3 regions of the Pseudomonas sp. BR20 genome follow, and region 1 is predicted to be linked to each of the others. Evidence: predicted binding sites of a transcription regulator. Region 1 holds the regulator's gene; each other region holds the start of a gene.

Region 1 (4,198 bases):
CGAAGAAGAAGGCCGAGTAATGGCAACCCTGAAAGCCCAGCATCTGGCCAAGGCCTATAAAAGCCGTCAGGTCGTGCGCGACGTCAGCCTGTCGATCGACAGCGGCCAGATCGTCGGCTTGCTTGGCCCCAACGGCGCCGGCAAGACTACCTGCTTCTACATGATTGTCGGCCTGGTCCAGGCGGACCAAGGTCGCGTACTGATCGACGACCTGGATGTAAGCCACCAGCCAATGCACGGGCGCGCCCGTGCCGGTATCGGCTATCTTCCGCAGGAAGCGTCGATCTTCCGCAAGCTGTCGGTATCCGACAACATCATGGCCATCCTTGAAACCCGCAAGGAACTCGACCGTGAAGGCCGCCGCAAAGAATTGGAAAGCCTGCTTCAGGAATTCCACATCAACCACATTCGAGACAACCTTGGCATGAGCCTGTCCGGTGGCGAGCGGCGTCGCGTGGAAATCGCCCGCGCCCTGGCCACCGCCCCCAAGTTCATCCTGCTGGACGAACCGTTTGCCGGCGTCGACCCCATCTCGGTCGGCGACATCAAGCAGATCATCCATCACCTCAAGGCCAAGGGCATCGGTGTACTGATCACCGACCACAACGTGCGTGAGACCCTCGACATCTGTGAAACCGCGTATATCGTCAACGATGGTCAGCTGATCGCCGAAGGCGACTCTGCCACCATCCTGGCCAACGAGCTGGTCAAGGAAGTGTACCTGGGTCACGAGTTTCGCCTGTAAACACCGTGGTGTCACGGCCGCTCGCCAAAGCGCGCGGGAGTCAATGAAAACCTCCGGATTTTTATTGTTACCGCGCTCTAGGCAAAGCCCCCGATATCAGGCATATAATTTGCTTATGTTTGGCGCTCACGCGCCCTGTCGTGGATGGCGCATTGCGCCGGCGAATAAGGTGTTAAGCCCCTGCCATGAAACCATCGCTAGTCCTGAGAATGGGCCAGCAGCTGACGATGACACCGCAGCTGCAACAGGCCATCCGCCTGCTCCAATTGTCGACCCTGGACCTGCAACAGGAAATCCAGGAGGCCCTGGAGTCCAATCCGATGCTCGAACGCCAGGAAGAAGGCGACGACTTCGATAATGCAGACCCACTGGCCGACAACATCGAGCAAAAACCCAATTCCGACGTACAGGAACCCTCCTACCAGGAAACCGCCCCCACGGTGGATAACCTGGAGGAAGGCGATTGGAACGAACGTATTCCCAACGAGCTCCCGGTGGACACCGCCTGGGAGGATGTCTACCAGACCAGCGCCAGCAGCCTGCCCAGCAATGACGATGACGAGTGGGACTTCACCACCCGCACTTCCGCCGGCGAGAGCCTGCAGAGCCATCTGCTGTGGCAACTGAACCTCGCGCCGATGTCGGACACCGATCGCCTGATCGCCGTGACCCTGATCGACTGCATCAATAACCAGGGCTATCTGGACGAGACGCTGGAGGAGATTCTCGAGGCCTTCGACCCGGAACTGGACATCGAGCTGGACGAAATCGAAGCGGTCCTGCACCGCATCCAACAATTCGAGCCCGCCGGCATCGGTGCCCGCACCCTGAGCGAATGCCTGCTGCTGCAACTGCGTCAGTTGCCCGCCAAGACCCCATGGCTCGCCGAGGCCCAGCGCCTGGTCACCGACTACATTGACCTGCTGGGCAGCCGCGACTACAGCCAGTTGATGCGGCGCATGAAGCTCAAGGAAGACGACCTGCGCCAGGTCATCGAGCTGGTGCAAAGCCTCAACCCGCGTCCAGGCTCGCAGATTGAGTCCAGCGAAGCCGAATACGTCGTTCCCGACGTGATCGTGCGCAAGGACAACGAACGCTGGCTGGTGGAACTGAACCAGGAATCGGTGCCGCGCCTGCGGGTCAACCCGCAATATGCCGGTTTTGTGCGCCGCGCCGACACCAGTGCCGACAACACCTTCATGCGCAACCAGTTGCAGGAAGCGCGCTGGTTCATCAAGAGCCTGCAAAGCCGCAACGAAACCCTGATGAAAGTGGCCACCCAGATCGTCGAGCACCAGCGCGGCTTCCTGGAATATGGTGACGAGGCGATGAAGCCGCTGGTCCTGCACGACATCGCAGAAGCAGTGGGCATGCACGAATCGACGATTTCCCGGGTGACCACACAAAAATTCATGCATACCCCACGGGGTATTTATGAGTTGAAATACTTTTTCTCCAGTCATGTCAGCACCTCGGAAGGCGGTGAATGCTCGTCTACGGCAATCCGCGCGATCATCAAAAAACTGGTTGCTGCTGAAAATCAGAAAAAGCCGTTGAGTGACAGCAAGATCGCTGGTTTACTGGAAGCACAAGGCATTCAGGTCGCCCGTCGAACCGTCGCCAAGTACCGCGAATCCCTTGGGATCGCGCCTTCCAGCGAGCGTAAGCGTTTGATGTGACGGGCGGGCCACAGCGTTCCAGTGGCGGGTATTCCTACCCGCCGCTTTATGCACTGGCAACGAAGGAGAAGCTGTATGCAAGTCAACATCAGTGGACACCATATAGAAGTCACCCCTCCACTACGCGACTACGTCGAGCAGAAGCTGAGGAAGCTTGAGGGCCATTTCGACAAGATCACCAACGTGCAGGTCATCATGAAGGTCGACAAGCTTCAGCAGAAAATCGAAGCGACACTTCAGATACCCGGTGGAGAAGTGGTCGCCAATGCCGAACATGAAGACATGTATGCATCAATCGACTTGCTCACAGACAAGCTTGACCGCCAACTCAAAAAGCATAAGGAAAAGAATCTGAGCCTGCTTCAGGGCACAGGTCGTTAACTCTCCCCCCATGATCCGACTTGAAACCATCCTGACCCCCGGCCGTTCCCTCGTGAACGTGCCGGGCGGCAGCAAGAAGAAAGCCCTCGAACAAATTGCCAACCTGATCAGCAGCCAAGTGCCTGATCTGGAGATGCAGGATGTCTTTGAGGCTCTGATCGCCCGTGAAAAACTCGGTTCCACCGGTTTTGGCAACGGCATCGCCATTCCTCACTGCCGCCTCAAAGGCTGCGAGACACCTGTCAGCGCCCTGCTGCACCTGGACGCACCTATCGATTTCGACGCGATCGACGGTGCCCCGGTGGACCTGCTTTTTGTTCTGCTGGTCCCCCAGGCCGCCACCGATGCACACCTGGAACTGCTTCGGCAGATCGCAAGCATGCTCGACCGCAAGGAAGTACGCGACAAACTGCGCAGTGCCAGTAGCAACGAGGCGCTGTACCAAGTTGTCCTGGATGAGCAAAACGGGCAGTAATCATGCGTTTGATCATCGTCAGCGGCCGCTCCGGCTCAGGTAAAAGTACCGCCCTCAACGTTCTTGAGGACAACGGATTCTATTGCATCGACAACTTGCCGGCCGGACTGCTCCCGGAATTGGCAGAGCGGGCACTGATCCATACCGAATTGGCGCAACCCCTGGTCGCCGTTTCGATTGACGCCCGCAACCTGCCGAGCCACCTCACGCGTTTTCCGGAATTGCTCGAAGAAGTGCGCGCCAAGCACATTCACTGCGATGTGCTGTATCTGGACGCCGACGAAGAAACCCTGCTTAAGCGCTTCTCAGAGACCCGTCGACGTCACCCCCTCAGCAGCCCACACCGTTCTCTGGCCGAAGCCATCGAGGATGAAACCAAGCTGCTGGGGCCGATCATTGACCTCGCCGATCTCAAGATCAACACCACCAGCCTCAACCTGTATCAGTTGCGCGATGCCATCAAGCTACGCCTGCTGAACCAGCCGGAGCCTGGCACGGCATTTCTGGTCGAGTCCTTTGGGTTCAAACGTGGCATGCCGGTGGATGCCGACCTGGTGTTCGACGTGCGCTGCCTGCCCAATCCTTATTGGAAGCCGGAACTGCGTGACCAATCGGGGCTGGATCAGCCAGTGGCCGATTACCTGGCCGCGCAACCGGATGTGGAGGAGATGTTCCAGGACATTTCCAGCTACCTGCTCAAATGGTTGCCGCGTTTTGCCGCGAGCAATCGAGCCTATGTCACCATTGCCATCGGCTGCACCGGCGGCCACCACCGTTCCGTCTACCTGACCGAGCGCCTGGGCCAGGTGCTGCAACAAACCCTCAAGAACGTCCAGGTTCGCCACCGCGACCTTAGCTGAAAGGAACACCCCCGCGATGCCCGCTCTGGAAATTGAAATCATCAACAAGCTGGGCCTG
Region 2 (4,198 bases), 610 kb from region 1:
ACAAGTGGGTGTACTGCACCAGCTTGTTTGCCTCGATCTGTGCCGAGAAAAATTGCTCGGCGGCGGCGGGGGCCAGTTTGTAGCTCGGCGCCTGGGCGACGACACTGGCGATCACCTCTTGTTCGCGCTTCTTATCCTCTACAGGTTTTTTGCTGTCCCATTTGCTCAGGGCCACCTGGTCGGCGATCTCCAGGCGTTCGGCGATGCTGTTGAGCAGCGGCTCAAGAGTGGGTGGCGCAGCCAATGCGCTGGCGCTGAAAAACACTAAAGCGAACGCAAGTCGACGTTTCAATGCTGATCTCCTTGTGGGAGGGAGTGGGGGGATTCGGGTTAATTCCCGGGCAAAAAAAGACCTCCCGAAGGAGGCCTTTTTCTTCACGCTGCGTCAAGCAGCGCTACCGGATCAGCAGCTGTAGTACAGCTCGTATTCCAGTGGGTGTACGAAGGTGCGTACTTTGATTTCTTCTTCGCTTTTCAGCTCGATGTAGGCATCGATGAAGTCGTCGCTGAATACGCCGCCTTTGGTCAGGAACGCACGGCCCTTGTCCAGCTCTTCCAGGGCTTCTTTCAGGCTGCCGCACACTTGTGGGATCTCTTTGGCCTCTTCAGGCGGCAGGTCGTACAAGTTTTTGTCGGCGGCGTCGCCAGGGTGGATCTTGTTCTGGATACCGTCCAGGCCAGCCATGACCAGGGCAGCGAAGGCCAGGTATGGGTTGGCTGCCGGATCCGGGAAGCGGGCTTCGATACGGCGAGCGCGCGGGCTGGACACGTAAGGAATACGGATCGAGGCGGAACGGTTGCGAGCCGAGTAGGCCAGCATTACCGGTGCTTCGAAACCTGGGACCAGACGCTTGTAGGAGTTGGTCGACGGGTTGGTGAAGCCGTTCAGGGCCTTACCGTGCTTGATGATGCCGCCGATGAAGTACAGGGCGGTGTCGGACAGGCCGGCATAACCTTCGCCAGCGAAGGTGTTCTTGCCTTCTTTAGCGATGGACAGGTGAACGTGCATACCCGAACCGTTATCGCCGTACAGCGGCTTAGGCATGAAGGTAGCGGTACGGCCGTAGGCATCAGCCACGTTGTGTACGCAGTACTTCAGGGTCTGGACTTCGTCAGCCTTGGCAACCAGGGTGTTGAATTTCACACCGATTTCGTTCTGGCCGGCAGTCGCCACTTCGTGGTGGTGAACTTCGATGACCAGGCCCATTTCTTCCATGGCGTTGCACATGGAGGTACGGATTTCGTGGTCGTGGTCGAACGGCGGAACTGGGAAGTAGCCACCTTTGATGCCTGGACGGTGGCCTTTGTTGCCGCCTTCCACGTCCTGGTCGGACATCCACGAACCTTGTTCGGAGAAAATCTTGAACATGGAACCGGAGATGTCGGACTTGAACTTGACCGAATCAAAGATGAAGAATTCTGGTTCCGGGCCTACGAATACGGTGTCGCCGATACCGGTCGACTTCAGGTATTCCTCGGCACGCTTGGCGATCGCACGTGGGTCGCGGTCGTAGCCTTGCATGGTCGAAGGCTCGATCACGTCGCAGACGATGATCAGGGTTGGGTCTTCGGTGAACGGGTCGAGGACGGCAGTGCTGTCGTCCGGCATCAGGATCATGTCGGAAGCTTCGATGCCTTTCCAGCCAGCGATGGAGGAACCGTCGAACATTTTGCCTTCTTCGAAGAAAGCATCATCCAGCGCGTCGCGAGCCGGCATGGTCACGTGGTGCTGAGTGCCTTTGGTGTCCGTGAAGCGCAGATCAATCCATTTAACGTCATGATCTTTGATGAGTTGAACCGACTTCGACATAGTGTCCTCCGGGTGGCTTCGGGCTGGGGTAGTGGAGTTAGCCCTTAGAATGTGGGTGATGCCGGCGCGGATAGTCCGCCATGGCAACCTGCCTCACAAGAGAGCAAATTGCATGCCAGTGCGCCAACATGGGTTTTTTGCTCCAAAAACGCCCTATAAAAGGTACATAGCGACAAAAGTCCGAAATTCGAGCACTGAAATGTAGCGCCTGGCGATGCAAATGCACCTCTTTAGTGCGTGATGAGTGTTGTGCATATTAACTGGTTAAACCTTGAGCGATTTCCGCTATAATCCGCGCCCCCCTTTTTCGGCAGGCCCTGCGCGCGCTGTTTCCATGAAATTAATCGTTAAAGTCTTCCCCGAGATCACCATCAAGAGCCGACCGGTACGGATGCGTTTCATCCGTCAGTTGGCCAAGAACATCCGTGCCGTGCTCCGCGATCTGGACCCGGCTGTGGTGGTGAACGGTGTGTGGGACAACCTCGAGCTGGAAACCCGCCTGACCGACGCCAAAGCCTTGAAGGACATGACCGAGCGCCTGAGCTGCATGCCGGGTATCGCGCATTTCCTGCAGGTGGATGAGTACCCGCTGGGCGACTTCGACGACATCACCGAAAAATGCAAACGGCACTTCGGCGACAGCCTTGAAGGCAAGATTTTTTCGGTGCGCTGCAAGCGTGCCGGCAAGCACCCATTCAGCTCCATGGACGTCGAGAAATACGTCGGCAGCAAGCTGCGTCGCGAGTGCGGCGCCGCCGGGATTTCCCTCAAGGCGCCGCAAATTGAAGTGCGCATGGAAATTCGCGACCAACGGTTGTTTGTGATTCACAGTCAGCACGACAGCATCGGCGGCTACCCGCTGGGCGCCCTGGAACAGACCCTGGTCCTCATGTCCGGCGGTTTCGATTCCACGGTGGCGGCCTACCAGATCATGCGCCGCGGCCTGATGAGCCACTTCTGCTTCTTTAACCTGGGCGGGCGTGCACACGAATTGGGCGTGATGGAAGTTGCGCACTTTATCTGGAAGAAGTACGGCAGCTCCCAGCGCGTGCTATTTGTGAGCGTACCGTTCGAGGAAGTGCTGGGCGAAATTCTCGGTAAAGTCGATAACAGTCATATGGGCGTAGTTTTGAAGCGTATGATGTTGCGCGCCGCGTCCCGAATCGCCGATCAGTTGCAGATCGACGCACTGGTGACCGGTGAAGCGATTTCCCAGGTTTCCAGCCAGACGCTGCCGAACCTGTCGTTGATCGACTGCGTGACCGAGAAGCTGGTATTGCGCCCGCTGATCGCCAGCCACAAGCAGGACATCATCGACTTGGCAGAAGCAATCGGCACCGCCGACTTTGCCAGGCACATGCCTGAATACTGCGGGGTCATTTCGGTGAACCCCAAGACCCACGCCAAGCGCAACCGCGTGGAGTACGAAGAACAACAGTTTGATATGGCGGTTCTGGAGCGTGCGCTCCAGAACGCCAAGCTGGTCCCGATCGATCGTGTTATCGACGAGTTGGGCCAGGATGTGCAGATCGAAGAAGTTGGCGAAGCCCTGGCCGGTCAGATCGTCATCGACATCCGTCACCCGGATGCCGCTGAAGATGAGCCGCTGGAAGTCGCCGGCATCGACGTACAAACGCTGCCGTTTTATGCATTGAACGCGCGTTTCAAGGAACTGGATAACAGCCGTCAGTACCTGCTGTATTGCGACAAAGGCGTGATGAGTCGCCTGCATGCCCACCATTTGCTCAGTGAGGGGCATGCCAATGTGCGCGTTTATCGACCGAGCTAAGAGCCCGGGGCTGTTTGCCTGTGGCCTGCGTCACCGGCCCCCCGACTCTGCCGTCAAGCTGTAACGGCAAGGCCTGACTCTACTGTTAATCGCTGCCACGACCTGTCAGCACACCGAATCCTCTGATCGAGATACACAAGTGATCGAAAATCTACGTAACATCGCCATCATTGCCCACGTTGACCATGGTAAAACCACCCTGGTAGACAAACTCCTGCGTCAATCCGGCACCCTGGAGCGCAACGAGCTCAACGACGAGCGCGTGATGGACTCCAACGACCAGGAAAAAGAGCGCGGTATTACCATCCTGGCTAAAAACACCGCTATCAACTGGAACGGCTACCACATCAACATCGTGGACACCCCGGGCCACGCCGACTTCGGCGGGGAAGTAGAACGCGTAATGTCGATGGTTGACTCCGTTCTGCTGCTGGTTGACGCTCAAGACGGCCCTATGCCGCAAACCCGTTTCGTGACCAAGAAGGCTTTCGAAGCCGGCCTGCGTCCGATCGTGTGCATCAACAAGGTTGACCGTCCAGGCGCGCGTCCGGACTGGGTTCTGGACCAGATCTTCGACCTGTTCGACAACCTGGGCGCCA
Region 3 (4,198 bases), 2.5 Mb from region 1:
CCTGGGTGAACTGTTGGGACACCGCTGCCAGGTTCACACCGTTGCCGATGCTGTTCTGGCCGGTGCCCAGTTTGGACGCGGCGTAGATATCCGCGAATTCCGCACGGGACGACTTGAAGCCAGTGGTCGCGACGTTGGCGATGTTGTTGCCGGTCACGTCCAGTTGTTTGTTGGCCGCATAGAGGCCGCTAAGGCCGATGTTAAAAGACATGTTTCTCTCCCTCTGCCGTATTTAGCCGGCTCTATGTACCGATAGTCTGAATTTGCGACAGCTTGACGCTGCCCATGCCACCTGCAAGGTTCAGCAGCATTTCGCCGCCGGTCTTGCTCAACGTCACGCTGGTCACCGTTGCCGGCAACGAAGTCGCCATGGCCACCGATTCGCCCTTGTCGTTCTTGGTCGTCGCCGCAAAGGTGTAGGTGCCGGCTGGGGCGACCTCACCGTCGTCGTTCTTGCCATCCCAGATGAAGTCGGAGTTACCCGCACTCTGGGCACCCATATCTATGGTGCGGACCACATTGCCGTCTTTGTCAGTGATCTTGATGGCAACGTTGCCCGTCGCCGCAGTCACCGCCACCGAACCGGTCATGCTCTTGCTCGTGTCCACCAAGGCCTTGTTGGTCTGGGTGATGATCGAACGCCCTACCAGAGACGACGCCTGCAGCGCTTGCGACGAGCTGAAATTACTGGAGATCGCATTCACCGAGTCGTTCAGGGTATTGATGCCTTCCAGGCTGCTGAATTGCGCCAGCTGAGCCACGAACGCGCCGTTGTCCTGAGGCGACAGCGGGTCCTGGTTTTTCAGTTGGGTCACCAGCAGTTGCAGGAACGCGTCCTTGCCCAGGGACTGGCTGCCCGTCGCGGTCTTGGTAGCGTCGGCGACGGTGGTGTTGTCTGTAGCGGTCTTGACCTTGGAGTTAAAAAGGTCCTGGACTGCCGAATTGGTCGTGGTATCAACGATGGCCATTATTTGGCGCCCCTTATCACTGACCCAGGGTCAGGACCTTCTGCATCATGGTTTTGGCGGTGTTCATCATTTCCGCGTTGGTCTGGAACGAGCGGCTGGCGGAAATCATGTCTGCCATTTCCTCGACCACGTTGACGTTGGGGTAATAGACATAACCCTTTTCGTTCGCGGCAGGATGGTTCGGCTCGTAACGAGCCTCGAGGTTGCTCTGGTCTTCGACCACACCGAGCACCTGCACGCCCTGGCCGGCGGCATCCTGGTTCTGGAACAGCGAATCGCTGCCACCGCTCTGGCCGCCCTGGAACATGGTGGCGAACACCGGGTGACGGGCGCGGTAGGTCTGGTCGATGCTCGAAGACACGGTCTCGGCGTTGGCGATGTTACTGGCGACGGTGTTCAAGCGCGTGGTCTGCGCGCTCATGCCACTGCCGGCAATATTGAAAACACTGGACAGGGACATGGCTTACTCTCCACGCAGGGCTGACATCAGCCCTTTGAATTTACTGTTGAGCAGGGTAAAGCTGGCCTGAAAGTTCACCGAGTTCTCGGCGTAGGCCGATTGCTCCAGCTGGGCGTCGACGGTGTTCTGGTCGATCGACGGCTGCATCGGCGTGCGATACAGCAGCGACTCGTCCCCACTGCTCAGGCCTTGCGCTTCGATATGACGGCTATTGGTCATGTTCAAGGCGAAGGTGCCGTTCTTGGTCTTGTCCTGCTGTGCGGCGAGCACGGCGGAGAAGTCCAGGTCCCGAGCCTTGTAGTTCGGGGTGTCGGCGTTGGCAATGTTGTTGGCCAGGACTTCGGCACGCTGGGCGCGGAAGCCCAGGGCTTGTTCGTGGATACCGAGCGCTTTATCGAAGCTGATGCTCATGGCGGAAACCTTTAGGCTGACCTGCTGTTCGTTAACAGGGTTATAGCAAGGCGCATGCCAATATCTGAAAACGCAGTAAATCAAGGGGTTGCGCGAAGCTTGCCGGGCGGCAATGCCAGAAAAGCGGCAATGGGCTTCCGCGTGGCGCCAGTAAAGCGGCAATGGGGTTTGCCGCCTTCTTCAACTTTGTCGCAGAAACAAATGTGGGAGGGGGCTTGCCCCGATAGCGGTTGATCAGTTGATGTCTCTATCACTGATACACCGCAATCGGGGGCAAGCCCCCTCCCACATTATTATTTGGCCTGGTAGATGATCCCAGGGCTGCACTGCACCATCTGGAAATGATCCGGCAGGCCATTGAGTGCCTCGGATGCACCGAGGAACAGGTAACCGCCACGCTTGAGGGTGCCGTGGATGCGCAACAGGATGTCTTTCTTCACCTCGGCCGAGAAGTAGATCAGCACGTTGCGGCAGAACACCATGTCGAACTTGCCCAGGCTGGCATAGCTGTCGAGCAGGTTGAACGAGCGAAACTCCACGCGACTCTTGATCGGCGCTTTGACCGCCCATCGCCCCGCCCCTTTCGGGTCGAAGTAACGTTGCAGGCGTTCCTGGGACAAACCACGGCCCAGGGCCAAGCTGTCGTACTCGCCGGTCTTGCAGTTGGTGAGCATGGTGCCTGACAGGTCGGTGGCGACGATTTGCGCCCCGGCTTTAAGCTGGCCCATGTTGGTCCGCTCAAACTCATCGATGGACATCGAAATCGAGTACGGTTCCTGTCCTGAGGAGCAGGCGGCCGACCAGATACGCAGGCGCTGGCCCGGGCTGGCCTTGATGGCCTCCGGCAGCACTTTGCTCTTGAGCACTTCAAAGGGGTAGGTGTCGCGAAACCACAGGGTTTCGTTGGTGGTCATGGCATCGACCACCATCTCCTTGAGGCCACTGCGCGGCTGCCCCTGGATCCGTTGAACCAACTCGCCCAGGGACTTGATGCCCTGCTGCTCCATCAGTTTGTTAAGACGGCTGGATACCAGGTATTGCTTGTTTTCACCGAGCAATATGCCACAGGCTTTTTCCAGGAAGACCCGGAACTGTTCAAAATCCAAATTACCCGTAGACACTGATACCGCCTCTAAAATCGTATGACTGCCAGGGGAAAAACCCTAGCTGTGATCTGCTGCCTTGATCCGGTCGACTACCCGGGATGCCAGGTCATCAGGGCGGAATTTGGCAAGGAAGTCATCGGCACCGACCTTCTTGACCATCGCCTGATTGAATACGCCCGACAACGAAGTATGCAGGATGATATGCAGTTTTTGCATGCGTGGATCGTTGCGTATCTCAGCAGTGAGGGTATAGCCGTCCATTTCCGGCATCTCGATGTCAGAGATCATCATCAAGAATTCTTCTTCCGGCTTCTTGCCTTCATCCACCAGCTTGCGCAGGTAATCCAACGCCTGGCGCCCGTCATTGAGGGCGACAACGTCCACGCCGACGGTTTGCAGGCAGCGCGTCACCTGTTTGCGCGCCACCGAGGAGTCATCCACCGTCAGCACACGCAGCGAGACCGCCTTGTGGGCCGTTTCGGCGTCGACCACCCCCACGGAAATCGATTCCGAGGTGGGCGCCACTTCGGCAAGGATCTTCTCCACGTCGATAATCTCCACCAGCTGGTTATCGACCCGCGTCACCGCCGTGAGGTAGTGATCGCGGCCGGTGCCCTTGGGCGGCGGATGGATCTCTTCCCAGTTCATGTTGACGATGCGTTCCACCGAGCGCACCAGGAAACCCTGGGTCTTGGTGTTGTACTCGGTAATGATCACGAATGGGTTCTCGCGATCCTGCAGGCCAGCCGAACCGGTGGCCAGGGCAAGGTCAAGAATCGGGATAGTCGCACCACGAATATTCGCCACACCGCACACCACCGGACTGGATTTGGGCATGATCGTCAGCTTGGGACATTGCAGCACTTCCCGCACCTTAAATACGTTGATGCCATACAGCTGCTTGCCATCCAGACGAAAAAGCAGCAACTCCAAGCGATTCTGCCCTACCAGCTGTGTGCGCTGGTTTACTGAATCCATTACTCCTGCCATGCCATGACTCCTACGCTAAAACTTTTGGCTTACCTACAAGGGCGGCGCGCCCCCAACACTAAACGGCACGAGCTTTGCTATTTGTTGAATATGGACATTAAAACGACAGTTTCCCGACGCCTTCACCTGACATGGTTTTGCAGATTGCTCTGCGCACCGTTGGCGCTGCTCGCCTTCAGCCTGGGCACCACGGCCCGTGCAGAGAACGTCACCTTGCCTGATCTACTTATCGGCGTCACTCAAGGCTTTCTTGAGTTCACTGT

The links. Region 1 encodes sigma-54, which starts transcription at its own class of promoters, with help from an activator protein. Its sites were predicted from a motif close to ANTGGCATNNANNTTGCTNT; they were not measured.
Region 2: the regulator sigma-54 is predicted to act here: its motif matches at 1,911-1,930, upstream of glnA (glutamate--ammonia ligase).
Region 3: the regulator sigma-54 is predicted to act here: its motif matches at 1,882-1,901, upstream of flgB (flagellar basal body rod protein FlgB).

The regions. Positions count from the first base shown of each region.
Region 1 is NZ_CP172012.1:1,208,118-1,212,315, reverse strand. It holds gene lptA (lipopolysaccharide transport periplasmic protein LptA) at 1-20, shown strand, start outside; gene lptB (LPS export ABC transporter ATP-binding protein) at 20-745, shown strand; gene ACHPFG_RS05385 (RNA polymerase factor sigma-54) at 931-2,424, shown strand; gene hpf (ribosome hibernation-promoting factor, HPF/YfiA family) at 2,500-2,805, shown strand; gene ptsN (PTS IIA-like nitrogen regulatory protein PtsN) at 2,816-3,280, shown strand; gene rapZ (RNase adapter RapZ) at 3,283-4,140, shown strand; gene ACHPFG_RS05365 (HPr family phosphocarrier protein) at 4,157-4,198, shown strand, end outside.
Region 2 is NZ_CP172012.1:593,852-598,049, forward strand. It holds gene ACHPFG_RS02620 (chorismate mutase) at 1-292, opposite strand, end outside; gene glnA (glutamate--ammonia ligase) at 404-1,810, opposite strand; gene thiI (tRNA uracil 4-sulfurtransferase ThiI) at 2,145-3,599, shown strand; gene typA (translational GTPase TypA) at 3,739-4,198, shown strand, end outside.
Region 3 is NZ_CP172012.1:5,329,474-5,333,671, forward strand. It holds gene flgE (flagellar hook protein FlgE) at 1-211, opposite strand, end outside; gene flgD (flagellar hook assembly protein FlgD) at 243-968, opposite strand; gene flgC (flagellar basal body rod protein FlgC) at 985-1,428, opposite strand; gene flgB (flagellar basal body rod protein FlgB) at 1,432-1,839, opposite strand; gene cheR (protein-glutamate O-methyltransferase CheR) at 2,133-2,960, opposite strand; gene ACHPFG_RS24545 (chemotaxis protein CheV) at 3,003-3,935, opposite strand; gene flgA (flagellar basal body P-ring formation chaperone FlgA) at 4,026-4,198, shown strand, end outside.